DNA from 4 places in the Dermacoccus sp. GAS27A genome. Region 2 is predicted to be linked to each of the others. Evidence: riboswitches for the same ligand, from Rfam matches in the RefSeq annotation. Region 2 holds a riboswitch; each other region holds the start of a gene.
The links. Region 2 has a riboswitch for S-adenosylmethionine ahead of ABH936_RS00425 (aminotransferase class V-fold PLP-dependent enzyme). Riboswitches for the same ligand answer to the same signal wherever they lie in the genome.
Positions count from the first base shown of each region.

Region 1: another riboswitch for S-adenosylmethionine. It lies ahead of ABH936_RS11635 (TauD/TfdA family dioxygenase); the one in region 2 lies ahead of ABH936_RS00425 (aminotransferase class V-fold PLP-dependent enzyme).
Region 3: another riboswitch for S-adenosylmethionine. It lies ahead of ABH936_RS01495 (bifunctional o-acetylhomoserine/o-acetylserine sulfhydrylase); the one in region 2 lies ahead of ABH936_RS00425 (aminotransferase class V-fold PLP-dependent enzyme).
Region 4: another riboswitch for S-adenosylmethionine. It lies ahead of ABH936_RS05125 (MetQ/NlpA family ABC transporter substrate-binding protein); the one in region 2 lies ahead of ABH936_RS00425 (aminotransferase class V-fold PLP-dependent enzyme).

Region 1 covers NZ_JBIYDW010000010.1:123,870-129,038, forward strand. The annotation lists gene ABH936_RS11625 (carbon starvation CstA family protein) at 1-1,154, opposite strand, end outside; gene ABH936_RS11630 (GNAT family N-acetyltransferase) at 1,408-1,980, opposite strand; gene ABH936_RS11635 (TauD/TfdA family dioxygenase) at 2,184-3,137, opposite strand; SAM riboswitch class IV at 3,148-3,276, opposite strand; gene ABH936_RS11640 (class I SAM-dependent methyltransferase) at 3,528-4,844, opposite strand; gene ABH936_RS11645 (FAD-binding oxidoreductase) at 4,841-5,169, opposite strand, start outside.
Region 2 covers NZ_JBIYDW010000001.1:81,546-86,714, reverse strand. The annotation lists gene ABH936_RS00430 (DNA translocase FtsK 4TM domain-containing protein) at 1-863, opposite strand, end outside; SAM riboswitch class IV at 1,184-1,298, shown strand; gene ABH936_RS00425 (aminotransferase class V-fold PLP-dependent enzyme) at 1,342-2,907, shown strand; gene ABH936_RS00420 (ribonuclease J) at 3,191-4,870, opposite strand; gene dapA (4-hydroxy-tetrahydrodipicolinate synthase) at 4,870-5,169, opposite strand, start outside.
Region 3 covers NZ_JBIYDW010000001.1:343,722-348,890, reverse strand. The annotation lists gene ABH936_RS01520 (phosphatidylinositol mannoside acyltransferase) at 1-883, opposite strand, end outside; gene pgsA (phosphatidylinositol phosphate synthase) at 888-1,508, opposite strand; gene ABH936_RS01510 (HIT domain-containing protein) at 1,574-2,149, opposite strand; gene ABH936_RS01505 (hypothetical protein) at 2,233-2,622, opposite strand; gene ABH936_RS01500 (GNAT family N-acetyltransferase) at 2,619-3,113, opposite strand; SAM riboswitch class IV at 3,237-3,352, shown strand; gene ABH936_RS01495 (bifunctional o-acetylhomoserine/o-acetylserine sulfhydrylase) at 3,425-4,738, shown strand; gene thrS (threonine--tRNA ligase) at 4,905-5,169, opposite strand, start outside.
Region 4 covers NZ_JBIYDW010000003.1:321,270-326,438, forward strand. The annotation lists gene ABH936_RS05110 (GNAT family N-acetyltransferase) at 1-41, opposite strand, end outside; gene msrA (peptide-methionine (S)-S-oxide reductase MsrA) at 195-842, shown strand; gene ABH936_RS05120 (neutral/alkaline non-lysosomal ceramidase C-terminal domain-containing protein) at 910-1,293, opposite strand; SAM riboswitch class IV at 1,506-1,617, shown strand; gene ABH936_RS05125 (MetQ/NlpA family ABC transporter substrate-binding protein) at 1,796-2,803, shown strand; gene ABH936_RS05130 (methionine ABC transporter ATP-binding protein) at 2,800-3,873, shown strand; gene ABH936_RS05135 (methionine ABC transporter permease) at 3,870-4,538, shown strand; gene ABH936_RS05140 (alpha/beta fold hydrolase) at 4,658-5,169, opposite strand, start outside.

The DNA.
Region 1 (5,169 bases), on a different contig from region 2:
GCCTGGCTCTCCTTCTGGATGAGCTTCGGCGTCGTGCCCGACGAGATGAGCGCGTGGAAGCCGGACAACGCGCCGCACGCAATCGTGATGAACAGGAACGGGAACAGCGAACCCGCGAAGACGGGACCGTTGCCGTGCTTGCCGAACGACGTGATCGCGGGGATGTCGATCGCCGGACGCGCGATGATGATGCCGAGCGCGAGCAGGACGATCGTGCCGACCTTCATGAACGTCGACAGATAGTCACGCGGCGCGAGCAGCAGCCAGACCGGCAGGACGGCCGCGGCGAACCCGTAGACGATGAGGCACCAGGCGAGCGCCGTCGGAGACAGCGTGAACATGTCCTTGCCCCAGGCCGTCTCGGCGACCCAGCCGCCGGAGACGATCGCGAGCAGCAGGAGCACGACGCCGATGAGCGACACCTCGGTGACCGACCCCGGACGCAGGAAGCGCAGGTAGCAGCCCATGAACAGGGCGATCGGGATCGTCATCGCGATCGAGAACACACCCCACGGCGACTCGGCGAGCGCGTTGACGACGACGAGGCCGAGCACCGCGATGAGGATGACCATGATCGTCATGACGGCGAGCATCGCCGCCCAACCACCGACGGGGCCGAGCGTGTCGCGCGCCATCTGGCCGATGCTGCGGCCGCCACGGCGCGTCGAGATGGCGAGCACCATGTAGTCCTGCACGGCGCCCGCGAAGATGACGCCGAAGATGATCCACATCGTGCCCGGCAGGTAACCCATCTGCGCGGCGAGCACGGGGCCGACGAGGGGGCCGGCGCCGGCGATGGCGGCGAAGTGGTGGCCGAACAGGACGCGACGGTCCGTCGGCATGTAGTCCTGGCCGTTCTCGAACTGCTCCGCCGGCGTCGCGATGTCGTCGCGCGGCTGCACGACCTTGTACGCGATGAGACGGCTGTAGAGCATGTAGCCGATGACGTAGCTGCCGACGGCCGCGAACACGAACCAGATGGCGTTGACGTGCTCACCGCGGACGAAGGCGACCATCGTCCAGCCGATGGCGGCGACGATCGCCGCGACGGCGATCATGATCTTCTGCCGCCCGGTGATGGTGCGAGGGGGTTCGACCGCGACGGGGGGCAACCCCGGATCGCGGTCGAGGGTGTCGAGACGTGACGCCGCCACGGTGACCTCCTGGTAGTGCTGGTGGCCATGACGGCCGCTGTGAGTAAGGCCACACTAGGGGTCTACCCGTGGGTACGGAGTCTCTACTCGCGGACCGAGAAAATCACATCCCGGTCACGACGTCGGCGGATGGGTTGGGGGCCGGGCTCGGATGGAGATTGGGGTTCGGCCGGGCCGCCCTACACCGTGCCCTTCTGCGGTTCCTGCCCCCGTCTGCGATTCTCGGTCACATTCGCAGCCGACGTAGGCGCCGTCAGGCCGTCGGGCCCTGCGGCCACGGCGGCGAGCCGAACCAGTAGCGACGCGTCTCGCCCGGAAACGCGGGGTGGGAGCGGACGTCCTCGAACTGCCCGCCGCACTTCTCGATGACGGCGCGTGACGCCGGATTCTCGGTGCTGCAGCACACCAGCACCTGCTCGATGCCGAGCGCCCGCGCCTCGTCGAGACCGAGCATCAACGCGCCCTTGGCGACGCCCCGCCCACGAGCGCTGGGACGCACCGAGTAGCCGATGTGACCGATCGCCTCATAGAGCACCTCGGTGAGGGTGTGACGCAGGGCCAGAAATCCGACGATGTCGCCCTCCCCCGCCCGCGGGCCGTCCAACACCCAGAAATAGCTGCAGTGCACGAATCCCTCAGGCGGCGGGACGGTCGTATCGCCCTGGCGCGCACGATCGGCGAGGTAGGCGTCGAACCCGGCGCGCGACGTGTCGACGATGTCGTCGCGACGATAGCCCGTGCCGTCCTTCGGCGACGCGCCGAACTCGTCGAACGCGCCCCTCCAGTCGTCGTAGCGAGCGGCGTCGGGCCTGATGAGCGTCAGCATCCCGTCATTCCATCACCGTGCGACGCCCCCGGCGACTGATTTTCCCGACGGCCGGCTGGACGAATGTGCACGCAAACCGCCGATGGGGACAGGATTCGCCGATGTGGACGGGATTCGCGAAGGGGGACGAAAATCGCAGTGGGGTACATGACGACGTGGTGCGGGCCCCAGAGACCCGCACCGCGTCATGTCAGTTCGCACCGTCAGGCGGCCGCGCCACCCGTCAGCCCGTTGACGCCGACGGGCTTGTCGCCCCCGACCGTCACACGCCTCATGGCGCGCGGGCCGAGGTTGGCGTCGACGTAGTCGCGGTTGGCGTAGTGCGACGTCGCACGGTTGTCCCAGATGCCGACGTCGCCGGGCGCCCAGCGGTGACGGATCGTGTGCTCGGGCTGCGTCAGGTGCGCATACAGCGCGTCGAGGATCGCCCGCGACTCGGCCTGCGACACGCCGACGACGTGGGAGGTGAAACCGGGGTTGACGAACAGCCCACGCCGTCCCGTCTCGGGATGGACGCGCACGACGGGGTGCTCGACGACGGGCAGCTCGGTGACGACCTTGCCGTTCCATTCCTGCCCACCATGCTTGCGCAGGTACGCGCCCCATTCGCGGTTGCCGTCGTGGGCGGCGATGAGCTGGTCGACGAGGCCGCGGAACGGCTTCGACAGCGAGTCGTACGCCGCCTGAGCGTCGGCCCAGGAGGTGTCGCCGCCGTAGTCGGGCAGCGTCACGGCGCGCAGGATGCTGATGGCCGGCGGCTCCTTCATGAACGTGACGTCCGTGTGCCACTCGTCGGAGAACGAGAACTCGGGGTCGGAGGAGTCGATCGAGTAGATCTCCTTGCGCTCGTGCGTGCTCGCGACGGGGTGACCCGCCGTCAGCTCACCGAGCAGGTTGCCGAGGCGCACCTGCGCGTCGTCGTCGAACGCGTCCTGACCGCGGAAGAAGAGCACCTTGTGCGCGAGCAGCGCGCGGCGCAGGTCGAACGCTATCGCGTCGTCGACCTGCGCGAGGTCGACGCCGTGGACGATTGCGCCGAACGCCGGGCCGAGGCGTTCGATGCGCAGCCCGGGCGTCGCGACGGTGCCGCCGTGGCGCGCCGCTGCGCCGCTCGCGGAGTCGACGTTCGTGTCGGGCGTGGTGTCGAGGAGTGTCATGGCAGACCCTTCGTTGCGCTTGCCGCCGCGTCGGTCGACGGGCGGCCGGGTCGTTACTCGGGGCACCCCGGCGCACCGTGTGCGTTCGCATGGGGGTTGCCGCCCGGCCAGCCGAGACTTCGCGCCGGGGCTCGTGACCCACGCATAACGTAGCACTCACCTATTCAAAATAGCGAGTTATGCAAAGGGGCTGCCCGGGCACCGGACGCGCCTTCGGGTTCCAACCACGCCCGGCACCGTGCGCGGCATCACGACACGGCTGCTACGGGGCGAGTCAGTGCTCGCGATCCGCCATCTCACCCGCCGTCGCTGGCCCGGGGCGATGCCCGGCACACGACAGCGGCCGACGACCTCGTCGAGGTCGTCGGCCGTCACCGTGCGCGCAACAGGTCAACCCTGCCGACGCGACGCCCAGTGCGAGCCCAGCGGGTAGCCGCCGTTGTCGCCGTTGTCGGTCGTCTTCGTGGCGAGCACCTGGTGCAGGTGCAGCCAGCCCTCCTCGAACCCGAGGCGTGAACCGGCCATGTAGATGCCCCACACCTGCGCGGTCGGCAGGCCCGCCTCGGCGACGCAGAAATCCCAGTTCGCCTCGAGGTTGCGGCACCAGTCGCGCAGCGTCAGGGCGTACGACAGGCGCAGGTTCTCGTCATGCTGAACCTCGAAACCGGCGTCGTGGCACCCACTGATGAGCCGCCCCGGCGAGGCGAGCTCGCCGTCGGGGAAGACATAGCGATCGGTGAACGGCTCCGGCTTGGCCGATGCCGAGTCGTCGCGACGCGTGATGCAGTGGTTGAGCAGGCGGCCACCGTCGCGCAGCTTCGAGTGCAGGAACGAGAAGTAGTTGGCGTAGTTCTTCACGCCGATGTGCTCCGTGAGGCCGATCGAGCTGACGGCGTCGAAGCCCGTCTCGGTGACGTCGCGGTAGTCGCCGTGGCGGATCTCGACGAGGCCCTCGAGGCCCGCCTCACGCACGGCGCGCTGACCCCACTCGGCCTGTTCCTTGCTCAGGGTGACGCCTATGACGTGGACGCCGCGCTCGCGAGCGGCGTGCATCGCCATGCCGCCCCAGCCGCAGCCGACGTCGAGCAGCCGTTGGCCGGGCTGCAGGTCGAGCTTGTCGGCGACGAGGGCGAACTTGCGCTCCTGCGCGTCCTCGAGGGTGTCGTCCAGCGTGTCGAACACGGCGCACGTGTAGGCCATCGACTCACCGAGCACCTTCTCGTAGAACGCGTTCGAGACGTCGTAGTGGTGCTTGATCGAGTCGGCGGCGCGGCCCACCGGGTTCACCTTGGCGAGGTGGCGCTTCCAGCGGGGCTCGTTCTCGACCTCGGGCAGCGGCGGGTGGACGAACGCCTTCGGCCCCAGCTGTTTGACGACGGGCGCGAGCGCCGACGCAACGCCCTTCGGCGTCAGCTGCTTCGTGCGCACGTCACGCTTGATGCGGCTGAACACCTCGTAGGGGTCACCAGGGTGGAAACCGGTGCCGGTCAGCGTGCCCGTCAGATAGGCGCGGGCGAGGCCGAGATCGCCAGGGGCGCTGAGGAGGTAGCGCAGCCCCTCCTCGCTCTCGACACGCACGGCGATGTCGCTGTCACGCGGGCCGATGTCGGTGCCGTCGTACGCCGTGATGCGGAAGGGCAACGGCTCCTCCAACACGGCCTGGACGGCCTGGGCGACGAGGGGGGTGGCGGTCGTGGTCTGGCTCATGCGTGCGTCCTCATCTTGTCAGCGAACTCAAGAAGGCGGCCCTGCGGGTCGTACTTCGTCTTCATGCGGCGGTATTCGGCTGCGCCGTACAGCGCTTCGAACGTCTCGGCGTCGTAGTAGACGTCGGAATAGAGCGACTTGTGGCCGTGCATCGTCGGCAGCACGGCCTCGATGTCGCGGTTGACGTCGCCGTCAGACCGCCCGGGGGTGATGGCGACGGTGCCCCAGAACCCGACGTTGACGTACGTGCGGTTCGGTTCGAGCTGGTACAGCGGCCACGCGTCGTCGCCGCGCAGGCGCAGCGGGCACACCCACACGGGCGTCA
Region 2 (5,169 bases):
TCACGCTGAAGCAGCTCGCCCTCGTCGTCGCGTTCATCGAGGGGGTGGCCGAAGATCTGCGCCTCGACCTCGCGGATGCGCTGCGGGATGCGATTGACGGGCGTGCGCGTCAGCACGAGGAAACCGAAGAACGACACGAGCGCGAGGATGATGCCCGCGCCCCACACCGTGAGCGCGGCAGACAGCGGCCCTCCCGTGATGACGCCGAGGATGCCGCCTGCGCCGCGCACCGCGGTCGAAACCCCTGTCGACGGACGCCCGCCGACGAGGTGGGCGATCCCCGTCGAGCCGAGCGCGAGGATCGTCAGTCCGATCGTCATGCGGTTGGTCGGCTGGTGCCCCCGCGGGTGGCGGAACATGTGGATGGCCATGCCGATGAGGACGACGGGCAGAACGTAGGCGATGACGCCGAACGTGCCGGCCGCGACGGCGTGGACGACGTCCCCGAACATGCCGGGCAGCCCCCACCACTCCCGCGCAGCGACGACGATGCCGAGGGCGAGGAGGGCGAAACCGAGCCCGTCGCGACGGTGTTCGGGTTCGAGGTCAGAAGCGGCGGCGCCGACGCGGCGGACGGTGCCGCCGGCGACGTGCGAAACACCCATCCACGCGCCACGAGCAGCGCGACCGGACGCGGAGGGACGCGCTTCAGCAGCCCCTCGCGACGAGCCGGTCTTGCGCGCGGGTGCATTCTTCGTCGTGCCGCCCGAACGTGGTGCGCTCGACTTCGGCGGGGTCGTGCGGGCGCGCGTCGTCGAGGCCGCAGATGCGCCGGCCGGGCGCGAGCTCTTGGCGCGCGGCTGCGAAGAGGCCTTCTTCGCGACGAGGACGCTGTCGTTCGCTGGTCTGTTTCGGGTCGCCACCCCGCAAGGCTAGTGGGGGTTCCGGCCGTTTTCGCGGACCCACGCCGTGACACGGGTCCAATGGTGACGGCGGGTCGGCTCGACACCTTCGAATCCGCGTCCCGATGCGCTGGCGCGTTGACGCGCTCGCATCCGACAGCGCCCTGACCCTTGTCGGAGGCGCCGCCAGCTGCCCGGGGGACCACGGGCATCCCCACCGCGAGACGCCGACTCTTGCGCGCGGCGCTCGCCATCCGCGATGCCACAGTTGATCTCACGATGCGAACCTCCGGCCGCTCGTCGGTGGACGCGGCGGAGGGCCGGGTGCGAGCGTTCACGTAGGTCATGAGTTCCAGCGCACAGCCCCGGCTTGCTGGACGGCAACCCTCCACCGCGGTGGGGTGCTCCGGGTGACGACCTGGCCGCCACCAGCACCGGTGTCGGCAAGCGCGGGCCGAGCCATCTGGCGACGGCGAGGCCCCTGACTCGAGGAGCCTCGATGCCCCGTTCTGCCATTCTCTCGATCCTTGACTCCGACGCGCGCCGCCACGCTGCGAGCCACACGAGCCGCCCCGCTCATGCCGTAACCCCCGGAACTCCCGTCGCGGACCCCGAGCGTCACCACACCCAGCCCGCGCACCCCGGCGGGTCCCGTCGCGAGACGCCCACGGCTACCTATCATCGCGCGGACGCGTCGCAGCAGGCCAATGTCGCCCTGGCCACGATCGGCGCCGATCTCGGCGTCGCGACGCTCGACGGGCGCGTCGTCGAGCACGCGAACTTCGACCATGGCGCGACGGCTCCCGCGCTGCAGGCCGTCGCACGGGCCGTCGACACGACCCTGCGCACGTACGGTTCGGTGCATCGCGGTGCGGGACGGGCGTCGCAGCTGACGACCCGGTGGTACGAGGAGGCTCGGCAGGAGGTCGCCGCGTTCGTCGGCGCGCGCGAGGACGACGTGACCGTCTTCACGCGCAACACCTCGGACGCGCTCAACCTGTTGGCCCACTGTCTGCCGCAACAGACGCAGGTCTTCGTGTTCCGCTCGATGCACCACGCAGCGCTGCTGCCGTGGGCGGACGAGCGGACGACGCGGCTGCCGATCCCTCACTCTCACGCCGAGGCTGAGGGTTACCTCGACGTCGCTCTGGCGGAATTCCGCGCCCACAACGATGCTCCCGTGTTGGTCCTCATCACCGGCGCCTGCAACGTGACGGGCGAGGTGTGGCCCATCGAGCGCCTCGCCGCCGTCGCCCGCCGGCATGAGGCGCGGACGGCTCTCGACGCCGCGCAGCTCGCCCCGCACCGCCGCGTCGACATCGACGCCTGGGGCATCGACTACGTCGCTCTGTCCGGCCACAAGGCCTACGCGCCGTACGGTTCAGGAGCCCTCGTCGGGCGCCGCGACTGGCTCGACACCGCCCCTCCGTACTTCCGCGCCGGCGGCGCGAGCCACCGCGTCAGCGAAGATGCGTCAGGCGCCGGCGACGTCGCCTGGGCGCCCGCGCCCGCACGCCACGAGGGCGGCACCCCGAACGCGGTCGGGGCCATCGCGCTCGCGGCCGCAGCCTCGACGCTGTCCGCGCAGCGCGGCGAAGCCGAGGCGCGCGAGGAGAAGATCCACGCCATCGTCCGCGACGGTCTCGCCTCGATCGACGGCGTGAGGATCGTCGAACTCTTCGACGAGCAGAATGCCGCGGACGCTCACCTCGACGATGGCGCGCCAAGGCGGAATGCGAGCGACAACGTCGGCGTCACGACGTTCACCGTCGCCGGATACGACCCGACGCTCGTCGCTCAGGTGCTCGCAGACGAGCACGGCATCGCTGTGCGCGACGGGCGATTCTGCGCTCACCTGCTCTGCGACGCGCGCCTCGGCGAGGGCGCGACGGCAGTGCGCGCCTCGATCGGTCTCGCCACGACGACAGAGCACGCACGACGCCTCGTCGACGCCGTGCGTGCTCTCGTCACCCATGGGCCCGCCTTCGACTACACCCACACCCCGGGCCTCGGGTGGAGCCCCGTCACCGACCGACGAGACCTCTCAGAGCCCCGCCCCTGGTGAGGAGAACGAGCGGCGGTGGGCCCCAGCGAGGGGCTCACCGCCGCATTTCGTCAGATACGGGATGCCGACGCGGTGGCTCCTGTCGAAGGGCCCGCTCGCGCGCTCATGCGAGTTTTTTTGACCACGCTCAATAACAAACCTCGACGTCCATTTCGAATCCAGTTGCACCCCAACGGACGAAGGGTGCGACGCGTCACACGCGTCGCACCCTTCATTCATCCGAGATGGCAGCCAGAGGCGATCTCAGCCGCCTCACACGACCCCCTGACATACCCCCGAAGCGTCAGGCGTCGATGACCACCGGGATGATCATCGGTCGGCGGCGCAGCTTGCCGCCGACGAAACCGCCCACGGCGCGCCGGATGACCTGCTGCAGTTGGTGGCTGTCCTTGACACCCTTGTTGCGTGCCTCGAGCAGCGCCTGCTCGATCTTCGGCCGGACGCGGTCGAACACCTCGTCGCCCTCGGCGAAGCCGCGCGTGCGGATGTCCGGGCCGGCGAGGATCGCGCCCGTCTTCGCGTCGCGCACGACGATGACGGTGACGAAGCCCTCGTCACGCAGGATGCGGCGGTCCTTGAGCATGTCCTCGTCGGTCGTACCGACGAGCGAACCGTCGACGTAGACGTACCCGACCGGCACCGCGCCCGTGATGGCAGCCTTGCCGTTGACGAGGTCGACGACGACGCCGTTCTCGGCGAGCAGCACCTGGTCGCTCGGCACACCCGTCGCGGCGGCGAGCTTGCCGTTGGCGACGAGGTGACGCCACTCGCCGTGGATCGGCATGACGTTCTTCGGCTTGACGACGTTGTAGCAGTACAGCAGCTCGCCGGCGGAGGCGTGGCCGGACACGTGCACCATCGCGTTGCCCTTGTGCACGACATTGGCGCCGAGACGCATGAGGCCGTTGATGAGGCCGTAGACGGCGTTCTCGTTGCCCGGGATGAGCGAGCTCGCCATGAGGATGGTGTCGCCCTCCCCCACGTCGATACGGTGGTCGCGGTTCGCCATGCGCGCGAGCGCCGCCATCGGCTCACCCTGCGAGCCGGTGCAGATGAGCACCTGCTCGTCCTCGGGCATCTGCTCGAGCTTCTTGATGTCGACGAGCACGTTGTCGGGCACCTTGAGGTAGCCGAGGTCGGCGGCGATCGTCATGTTGCGCACCATCGAGCGCCCGACCATCGCGACCTTGCGCCCGTGGGCCTCGGCGGCGTCGAGCACCTGCTGCACGCGGTGCACGTGCGAGGAGAAGCAGGCGACGATGATGCGTCGCTCCGCCTTCTCGAAGACGCGCTCGATCGCGGGCGTGATGTCCTTCTCCGGCGTCGTGAAGCCGGGCACCTCGGCGTTCGTCGAGTCGGTGAGGAACAGGTCGACGCCCTCCTCACCGAGCCGCGCGAACGCGCGCAGGTCGGTGATGCGGCCGTCGAGCGGAAGCTGGTCCATCTTGAAGTCGCCGGTGCACAGCAGGTTGCCTGCGGGCGTGCGGACGAAGACGGCGAGCGCGTCGGGGATCGAGTGGTTGACGGCGACGAACTCGCAGTCGAACGGGCCGATCTTCTCGAGCTGGCCCTCCTTCACCGCCATCGTGTACGGGCGGATGCGGTGCTCCTTGAGCTTCGCCTCGATGAGCGCGAGCGTCAGCGTCGAGCCGATGAGCGGGATGTCGTTCTTCATGCGCAGCAGGTACGGCACCGCGCCGATGTGGTCCTCGTGACCGTGCGTCAAAACGATGGCCTCGATGTCGTCGAGGCGATCCTTGAGGTAGTCGAAGTCGGGCAGGATGAGATCGACGCCCGGGTGATCCTCGGGGAAGAGGACACCACAGTCGATGATGAGCAGGCGTCCGCCGTACTCGACGACCGTCATGTTGCGGCCGACCTCGCCGAGACCGCCGAGCGCGATGACGCGCGCACCGTTCTTCGCCAGCGCGGGCGGCGGGCCGAGTTCGAGCGAACTCTCCATCACAGCAGCCCCGCCTTCGTCAGGCCGTCACGCAGGACGGCGTACATCGCCTCGTCCGCGGGCAGCAGCGGCAGGCGGATGGCGTCGGAGTCGATGACGCCCTGCTCCTTGAGGGCGGCCTTCACCATGATGGCGCCCTGAGAGGTGTTCATCAGCGCGTCGATCGCGGGGATGAGCTTGGTGTGGATGGCGCGCGCCGTCGCGAGGTCGCCCGCGTCGACAGCCTCGATCATCGCGCGGAACTCGTTGCCCGCCACGTGGCCGACGACGGAGACGACGCCGACGGCGCCGAGCGCGAG
Region 3 (5,169 bases), 260 kb from region 2:
TGTGCTCGCGGATGGCGCCACCGAGCGCGTCGGCGCACGCCTGGACGGCGGTCTGCACGTCGGCGCGGGCATCATCGGTGTGGGCGATGTCGACCGCCGGGTGGAAGCGGATGTCGATGCCCCAGCCGCTGCCGCCGTCGCGCCGGCGGTAGGTGATCGTGATCGGCACGAGTGCCGCACCGGTGCGTCGGGCGATGACGGCGGGGCCGGCAGCGAGGCGGGCCGGCTCGCCGCACAGGTCGACCGTGACGCCGCGGCTCGTGAGGTCGCGATCCGACAGCAGCGGCGCGAACGCACCCGGTTCGCGCACGAGCGTCTCGACCTGGCCGAGGACGTTCTCGCCCTTGGTCAGCGGGATGATCGTCATGCCCAGCTCTTCGCGGAAGTGCAGGAACGCGCGGAAGAGAGCGTCGGGCTCGAGTCGCTCGGCGACCGTCGTCACGTGCGCGAGCTGTGTCGCCGACCAGGCGCCCGCGAGATCCCAGTTGCCGAGGTGGCCGAGGTAGGCGACGACGCTGCGTCCATCGGCGAGCATGCTGCGGGTCGCCTCGAGTTCACCCGAGGTGGTCACCCTCTCGGCGATCTGCTCGCGTGTCAGCGACGGCAGTCGGAACGCCTCGCACCAGTAGCGCAGGTACGAGCGCACGCCGGCGGCGACGAGCGCGTCGAGGGCTGCGTCGTCGAGTTCGGGGCGCGCGATCGCGTAGTTGGAGCGCATCCGCGCGACGCTCGGGCCGCCGCGGCGCGTCGTGACGTCCGCGATGACGTCGAAGAGGCGGTGGGCGGCGCGCTCGGGCAGCGCCCGCACGCCCCACCAGGCGCCCTTGAACGCTGCGACGGTGACGGCGTCGCGGGCGCGCGTCGTCAACCCCTCGGCGGCCACGCGCTCAGCCCTCGAACGGCTTGGCGAGGGCCTGCTTCCGCACCATGAGCATGCGCTGCACGACCGTGATGAACGATGCGACGGCGAGCAGCGTGAGCACGACGGTCAGCACGATCTCGGGCAGGAACCAGCCGACGAGGCCGGTCGTGACGAGCACGGCGACGAGACGGTCGGCGCGCTCGGCGATGCCGACGTTGGCCTGCATGCCGAGGCCCTCCGCGCGCGCCTTGGCGTACGAGACGACCGAGCCGAGCACGAGGCACGCGAGCGCGAGGCACGCCATGAGGAAGTTGTCGCCCTTGCCCGCGTAGTACAGGACGAGGCCCCCGAAGATCGCGGCGTCACCGACGCGGTCGAGCGTCGAGTCGAGGTAGGCACCCCACGTCGACGAGCGGCCCGACAGGCGCGCCATGTTGCCGTCGAGCATGTCCGAGAAGACGAAGACGGTGATGAACAACGTGCCGACGAGGAAGTCGCCGCGCGGATAGAACCACAGCGCACCGAACGCGACACCGGCGGTGCCCACGATCGTCACGACGTCGGGGCTGATGCCGAGACGCAGCAGGAGCTGGGCGATGGGCCGGAAGATGGCGGAGAAAAACGCGCGCGCGTACTTGTTGAGCATGGTGGTTCAACTGTAGCGGTTCGATATACCCGTTCGAGGCAGCGCACTGCCCGTGGTGCCCGATGTCAGTCGTTCGGCCAGTTCGCGACGATGCGCTGACGGCTGTCCTCGAGCAGCACCGGCAGCGCCTTGGTGCGCCCGATGATCGGCATGAAGTTCATGTCGCCACCCCAGCGCGGCACGATGTGCTGATGCAGGTGCGCGGCGACGCCGGCACCTGCGACGTCACCCTGGTTCATCCCGAGGTTGAACCCGCCCGGGTTCGACGCGGCCTTCAGGGCACGCACCCCGGCCTTCGTCAGCTTCGTGAACTCCTCGGTCTCGTCGTCGGTGAGGTCGATGTAGGAGGCGACGTGACGGTACGGGCACACGAGCAGGTGGCCCGGGTTGTACGGGAACAGGTTCATCACGACGAAACAGTGCTCACCACGGTGGACGATGAGGCCGTCGGCGTCGGTCTTCGTCGGCGACGCGCAGAACGGGCAGCCGTGGCCGGCGTCCTTCGTCGGACGCTCACCCTCGATGTACGCCATGCGGTGCGGCGTCCACAGCCGCCCGAACCCGTCGGCCTCACCCGCGAAGGCGCCGCCTTGCTCGATGAGGATGTCGTCCTGCGAATTAGCGTTGAACTCGTCGACCATGGCCCGATCCTAGAGCCCCGCCTGCCTCGACGCAGCGGCCGCGGGTGGGTTCGCGCGCACCACGCACCCCCGGGTGAGCGGTCTCAGACCGCCGCGATCTCGCGCAGACGCGCCGGGACAATGGTTCGATCGGCTTCCCCCGCGTGCGCGACGTCGCCGACACGGCCCGCCAACGTCCGCGCGACCTCGGCCGCGTCGCCGTCACCGACGACGGCGACGATGCTCGCGAGCCCGGCGAGGCCCGTGACGGCGTCCTCGAGGTCGAGCCAGTCGTCGTCATCGAGGGCGGCTGCCGCCCCCGGCCATGCGACCGAGGCGGCCATGACGCCGTCACGAGCCCACTGCTCGACAGCGTCGCGCGCGAGGGCGCCGTCAGCACCGAGGTGCAGGACGACGGCGTTCGCGACCGGCTTGGACGGGCAGGCGATGCAGCGCTCTCGCTGATCGAGCGCCCAGATGACGTCGTCGCTCATGACGCACGCTCCGCATCGCGGCGGGCGTCGAGGCCGAACGGCGCCACACGCTGCATGTGACGTTCGTCCGGCGGGCCGAAGCCGGCTCGTTCGTACAGCCTGCGGGCACGCGGACGGGCGTTGAGCATCATTCGCGCGACGTCGTGCGCGTCGGCCCAGGCGTCGACGATCCGCAGCATCCGCTCGGCCAGGCCCTGGCCGCGCGCCGACGGCGTGACGAAGACGACCGCGATGTAGAGCGACGGCTGCGCCGGCCGCGCCAGCGCGGGGGGCCGGTGCACGAGCGACGTCTGCACCATGCCGAGAGCCGTCCCGTCAGCACTCGAGGCGAGCCACGTCGGCAGATCGTCGTAGTGCGCGAGCCAGTGATCGGCGTACTGGGCGATGAAGCCGGGGCGGTTGCTCTCCCCCGCCTCGAGGTCCATCTGCAGACGCAGCGCCGCGCAGGCGAACGCGTCTTCGCGGCGCGCGCGGACGATCGTCGGTGTCATGGCAACAGTCAAGCACGGCATGAGGGTCGTCGCCCGTAGGTGCGTCGCGTCAGCACGGGGCCGCGACCAAAATGTGAGACAGCATTCCCGCCTGATGACACCACCCGGCCTAGAGTGGCCGCAGGTCACGAGCGCCAGCGTCAAACCCCGGTTTGCTGGCCGGCAACCCTCCCACCGCGGCGGGGTGCTCCGGGTGACGACCTGGCCCGGCGCCGAGCGCGTCCGGGCAAGCGCGGAGGGATTCCCCTTCGGGCACCACACGTACGGTGCGCCGCCCGTGCGTCCACGCACTCCTCGAGAGGGACATCATCATGAGCTCCGAGAACTGGGCCTTCGAGACCAAGCAGATCCACGTCGGCCAGAACGTCGACGGCGACACCGGCGCCCGGGCGCTGCCGATCTACCAGACGACGTCGTTCGTCTTCGACTCCGCCGAGACCGCGGCCAACCGCTTCGGCCTGTCGGATCTCGGCCCCATCTACACGCGCATCGGCAACCCGACGGCGCAGGCGGTCGAAGACCGCATCGCCGCGCTGGAGGGCGGCGTCGGGGCGTTGCTGCTCGCGTCGGGTCAGGCGGCGACGACGTTCGCCATCCTCAACGTCGCGCAGGCCGGCGACCACATCGTCGCGTCGTCCGCGCTGTACGGCGGCACGTACAACCTGCTCAAGTACACGCTCAAGCGGCTTGGCGTCGAGACGACGTTCATCGACAACATCAACGATCTCGACGAGTGGCGCGGCGCCATCCGCGACAACACGAAGCTGCTGTTCGGCGAGACGCTGAGCAACCCCGACCAGAAGGTGCTCGACGTGCGCGGCCTCGCCGACGTCGCGCATGACGCCGGGGTGCCGCTGTTCGTCGACAACACCGTCGCGACGCCGTACCTGCTGCGCCCGATCGAGCATGGCGCGGACGTCGTCATCCACTCCGCGACGAAGTACCTCGGGGGGCACGGGACGTCGATCGCCGGCGTGCTCGTCGACGCCGGGACGTTCGACTACGCCGCCGACCCGGCGAAGTTCCCGCAGTTCAACGAGCCGTCCGAGAGCTACCACGGTCTCGTGTTCGCCCGCGACCTCGGCGTCGGATCGCCGCTCGGCGCGAACCTCGCCTTCATCCTCAAGGCGCGCGTCGAACTGCTGCGCGACCTCGGCGCGGCCGTCTCCCCGTTCAACGCGTTCCTCATCGCGCAAGGCCTCGAGACGTTGTCGCTGCGTGTGGAGCGACACGTGGAGAACGCGAAGAAGGTCGTCGAGTTCCTGAAGTCGCAGCCGCAGGTCGAAGCGTTGTTCTACGCCTCCGACCCGTCGAGCCCCTACAAGGAACTCGCCGACCGCTACCTGCCCGCCGGCTCCGGCGCCGTGCTGTCGTTCGAGATCGCCGGTGGCGTCGAGGCGGGCAAGAAGTTCGTCGACGCCCTCGAACTGCACTCGCACGTCGCGAACATCGGTGACGTCCGTTCCCTCGCCATCCATCCTGCGTCGACGACGCACTCCCAGGGCAGCGACGAGGACCGCCGCGGCGCCGGCGTGACGCCCGGCCTCGTGCGGTTGAGCGTCGGCATCGAGAACTCCGCCGACATCATCGCCGACCTCGAGAAGGGCTTCGCCGCAGCGAAATGACCATGCGCTGAGGTGGGTCCCCGCGACGGGTGACGCAGCCGGGTTTCGTACCCCGAGCGTGGTCATCCGGCCGTGTCGAACGCCGGCCCTCGGGTGCACATGCCAACACACGAGCGCGCCCCCGAACCGCGAGGTTCGGGGGCGCGCGTCGTCGTCGAGGCAGGAGTCAGCCGGCCGTCGGGTCGGTGTTCTGACGTTCGGTGATGACGCGGGTGATCTCGGCGATCGCGTCGGCCACCGGCACGCCGTTCTTCTGCGACCCGTCGCGGAAACGGAACGAGACGGCGCCGTTGTCGCGGTCCTCCTCACCGGCGATCAGGATGAACGGCGCCTTCGACTTGGACGCGTTGCGGATCTTCTTCGGGAAGCGGTCGTCGCTCATGTCGACCTCGACACGCACGCCGGCCTCGCGCAGCTTCGTCGCGACGTCC
Region 4 (5,169 bases), on a different contig from region 2:
TCGAACAGCGGGGCGGACGGGCCGATCTGACGAATGCGCATGGCGACATTGCACTCAGCACCAGCTGCGTACGCAACCGGTTTTTCGGCGCGTCCGCCTGGATCGTGCGACAACCCGTTCATGCCGGCGGAGGCTCGGGCCGGAATGCCTCGACCGCCGGCGGTGTTGTCTCGGAACCCGAGGAAAGGCACCTCATGTTCACTCGAAAGCACACCCGAACGCCCGAGGCGAGCGACCTGCACGACGTCCTCGACGTGCCGATGTTCTCCGAACTGCCCGACGGCTCGGCGACCCTGTACGTCGCGATGGGCTGCTTCTGGGGCGCCGAACGCATCTTCTGGAAGATTCCGGGCGTCGTCACCACGGCCGTCGGGTACATGGGCGGCCACGCCACCGAGCCGACATACGAAGATGTCTGTGGCGGCGGCACGGGCCACACCGAGACGGTCATGGTGGCCTACGACCCGTCGCGCGTGTCCGAACGCGAGCTGCTCAAGGCGTTCTGGGAGAACCACGACCCGACGACCGCGAACCGGCAGGGCAACGACGTCGGCACGCAGTACCGCTCGGCGATCTACTGGACGACGCCGCAGCAGGAGCGCGCTGCCCGCGAGACGTCCGCGCTCTTCCAGGAGGCACTCGACGACGCGGGTCGCGGCGCCATCACGACCGAGATGCGCCCGGCGGACGAGGCGGGCCCCTTCTGGCCGGCGGAGCTGTACCACCAGCAGTACCTGTCCAAGCACCCTGGCGGCTACTGCAACCACGGCTTCAAGGGCGTCACGTGCCCCGTCGGCGTCGCCGACCTGCCCGCGCAGACGGACGTCCTCCCGCCACGCTGACGACGACATGCACGGCGGCCGCTGAGCCGGTGGCCGATCAACCGGCCACCGCGGCGCACCGGCCGTCTCAGCGCACCTGGAAGGCCCGGCTCGTTCCGGTGTAGGCACTGACCTTGCCGTTCCAGCCGTTCTTCCAGTTGCCCTGCTGCACGAGGCGATACGTGCCTGCGGGCGTGCCGCGACGTATGCGCCACTCCACGGTGCATCGCGAGTACGAGACTCCCTCGCGCGACCAGACGTTCGAGGTGTCCCAGTCGTGGTCGTCGGGGACGTCGACCCACGACGAGCCGACCTGACGCTGCACCTTGACGAACGTGTCCATCGTGCGGAAGTCATTCTTCGGGTGGCCGCCGCGGAAGACCGCCCGCACGCTCGAACCAGCCGAGCACGTGGCGTCCGGCTGGGTCAGGACGTCACCGAAGTGCTGCCCGGGTGGGACGTCGTCGAACACGACGCCGGGGCCCTCGGCGCGTGACCGACGTCACACTCATCACCCACCTAGACGATCGTCCAAGCGGTGTGAAGAAATCACTCACCCGAGCCTCGACGGCGAAAGACGCCGCATCAGCCACCCCGCGTGTCGCACGTCACAATCTTCGCCCACGTCTCATCTCCAGTGCCACAACTTGACGCTTTGTCGTGCGCGGCTCTAATCTCGCTGCTGGTCAAGAGATCCGATGCAAAGCCCTGGCTGGTCGGACGGCAACCCTCACACGCGTGGCGGGGTGCTCCAGGTGATGACCCGGCCGCGTCGACCACGCGGCAAGCACGCTCGGCACCCAACGTGACGGCATCCTCGTGAGCCTTCCGTTGCGCTGCCCAGGCCGCGAAAGGTATGCCCCGCACGACACCGCGCACCGCGCCCCACCCCGGCGCTCCCGCCTTCACGCTGACTCCGCGCATCCGCGCCAGCTCCGCGCATTCGCATCCTTGCCGCCTCACCAGGAGAGATCATGACCGACAAGCACACCCCCGCCGACGAGACCTCGACGCCCGCCTCCTCCACGCATGACGCCACGAGCGCCGAGAACGGCGCGAGCGCCCTGCCCCCGAAACCGAAGAACAACACCGGCAAGTACGTCGCGATCGGCGCAGGCGTCCTCGTCGTCGCGCTGGCCGCCGGCATCGGGGCCAAGGTGCTCGGCGGGAGCAGTGACGACAAGCTGACCCACCTCAAGGTGGGCACGACGGAGGCGTCGGACCCGTACTGGAACCAGCTCGTCAAGGTGGGCAAGGACAAGTACGGTCTCGACCTCGAACCGGTCAACTTCTCGGACTACACCCAGGCCAACCCCGCGCTCTCCGAGGGCCAGGTCGACCTCAACCAGTTCCAGCACCTGCAGTTCCTCGCCGACTACAACACGAAGGCGAAGCAGAACCTCACGCCCATCGGCGCGACCTACATCGTTCCCCTGGCGCTGTACTCGAAGAAGCACACGAGCGTCGGCCAGTTCCCCCAGGGCGGCAAGATCGCCATCCCCAACGATCCGACGAACCAGGCACGCGCCTTGCTGCTGCTGCAGAGCGCCGGACTGCTGAAGCTCAAGGGTGGTGGCACCTCGCTGTCGACCCCGGCCGACATCGACGCCGGCGCCTCGAAGGTCACCGTCACAGCGGTCAACGCCGAGCAGACCGCCGCTGCGCTGCCGTCCGTCGACGGCGCGATCGTCAACAACAACTTCGCCGCGGATGCGAAGCTCGACCCGAGCAAGGCCCTGTTCAAGGACGACCCGCATGCGGCCTCGTCGAAGCCGTACATCAACGTCGTCGTCGCGCGCGCCGCGGACAAGGACAACGCCGACTACGCCAAGTTCGTCAAGGCCTACCACGACCCAAGCGTCGAGAAGCTCATCGAGGAGCGCACGAAGGGCACGAGCGTCCTCGTGAACAACTCCGCCTCCGACGTGCAGGGCATCCTCGCGAAGCTCGAGGCCCAGATCAAGGCGAAGGGATCGAAGTGACGGGCCCCTCCCCCACACTGACGAAGGCCGCCGCGCCGGCGAGTGACACCCCGCCCGCCGTCGCCTTCCACGATGTCGGCAAGACGTTCACCCGCGGCAAGAGCCAGGTGACGGCTCTCGACGGCATCACGACGCAGGTGGAGCGCGGACGCATCGTCGCCGTCATCGGTTTCTCCGGCGCCGGCAAGAGCACCCTCGTCCGTCTCATCAACGGCCTGGAGACGCCGACGCGCGGCCACGTGGAGATCGACGGCGTCGACCTCGCGTCGCTGTCCGCGAAGCAGGTGCGCGAGCTGCGCGGTCGCATCGGCATGGTGTTCCAGCAGTTCAACCTCATCCGCTCGCGCACGGTGTACGCCAACGTCGCCTACCCCCTCGAGGTCGCCGACTGGGACAAGGCGCGCCAGGAGGCGCGCATCACCGAGCTGCTCAGCTTCGTCGGGCTCACCGAGAAGGCGTGGGCCTACCCCGACGAGCTCTCCGGCGGGCAGAAGCAGCGCGTCGGCATCGCCCGTGCGCTCGCGACGAACCCGGAGATCCTGCTCGCCGACGAATCGACGTCCGCGCTCGACCCCGACACGACGAAGGACGTCCTCGCGCTGCTGCGCCGCGTCAACGACGAGCTCGGCGTGACGATCGTCGTCATCACCCACGAGATGGACGTCGTGCGCGAACTCGCCGACGACGTCGTCGTCCTCGAGGCCGGGCGGATCGTCGAGTCCGGGCGCACCGTCGACGTCCTCGGCGCGCCGCAGGCGGACGCGACGCGCCGCCTCGTCGACGCCACCCTGCGGAACGTGCCCGACGCACGCGAGAGCGCCCGGCTGCGCGCTGCCCACGACGGGCGCCTCGCGACGCTGACGGTTCACGACCCGCGCGAGTTCGGCCGTGTCCTGGCCCGCATGTCCGCACACGGCGTCGAACCGGAGATCGTGCACGGCGGCCTCACACCGCTCAAGGACGACACCCTGACGACGTTGACGCTCGCCCTGCGCGGCGACGACGCCGCCGTCACCACCGTGCTCGACGAACTGCGTCTCGCCGCCGACGTCGAGGAGGTCGCCGCATGATGCCCGCAACCGATTGGGAGGCGCTGCGCCCCACGATCGTCACCGCGGTGGGCGAGACGCTGCTCATGGTCGGCGCGACGATCATCATGGGCGGCCTGCTCGGCCTCGCCCTCGGCGTGCTGCTCAACACCACACGACGCGGCGGCATCCTCGAGAACCGAGTTCTGCACACGGTGCTCAACGTTCTCGTCAACATCATCCGACCGATCCCGTTCATCATCTTCGCCGCCGCTCTCGGGCCGTTGACGCTCGCCGTCACGGGCTCGACGATCGGTGCGAAGTCGATGATCTTCCCGCTGACGATCGCCTCGACCTTCGGCATCAGCCGCATCGTCGAGCAGAACCTCGTGAGCGTCGACCCCGGCGTCATCGAGGCGGCGCAGGCGATGGGGGCGAGTCCGTGGCGCATCATCCGCACCGTGCTCATCCCCGAGGCGCTGGCGCCGCTGATCCTCGGCTACACGTTCGCGCTCGTCGCGGTCATCGACATGACGGCCGTCGTCGGCGCCATGGGCGGCGGCGGCATCGGTGACTTCGCCCTGTCCTACGGTTACCGCCGCTACGACTGGGCCGTGACGTGGGCCGCCGTCGTCGTCATCATCGTCTTCGTTCAGATCGCCCAGTTCATCGGCAACGCTCTGGCCCGCAAGGCGCTGCGTCACTGAGACACCCTCCGCGCCGCTCGGCGCGAGCATGACGAAGGGCCGCGAGAATCCGAAGAGGATGATCGCGGCCCTTCGCCGTCAGGACGCGTCAGACCAGCGTCCGTCAGACCAACCGTACGTCAGCGAGCGCCGACGGTGGCGACCTTCTGCAGGCTCGAGCGCAGGTCGGCCTGCATGCCCTCACGCTGCTGGACGTGGTGGTGCTTCTTCTTCGTGCTGGACGCGCTGTCCGTCACCTCGTTGGCGGGGCCGGGCTCCGGCTGGGGCACGGGGTCGCACTCGACGTCGGCGTGGCCCGGTCCACCCGTCCGCGCGGGCATCGCGCCGGTGAGGAGGTAGGCGGAGATCTTGTCGTCCGTGCAGGCGATGCCATTGAGCGAACCGGAGTGCGTCGTTCCACCGACGCCCTCGATGAGAGCGCTCTTCGGGAAGCGCTTGCGCACCTCGAGCGCGCCCGGGAACGGCGTCGCACCGTCGTGGGTCTCGGCGATGAGCAGCACCGGCCCGACCTTCGAACCGTCGATCTTCATGGCCTGCGCGTTCGTCGCCTTGACCGGCCAGCTCGTGCACGGGAGGTTGAACATGGCGTTCGCCCACGTCTCGAAGGGCGCCTTCTTGTCGACCTTCGAGT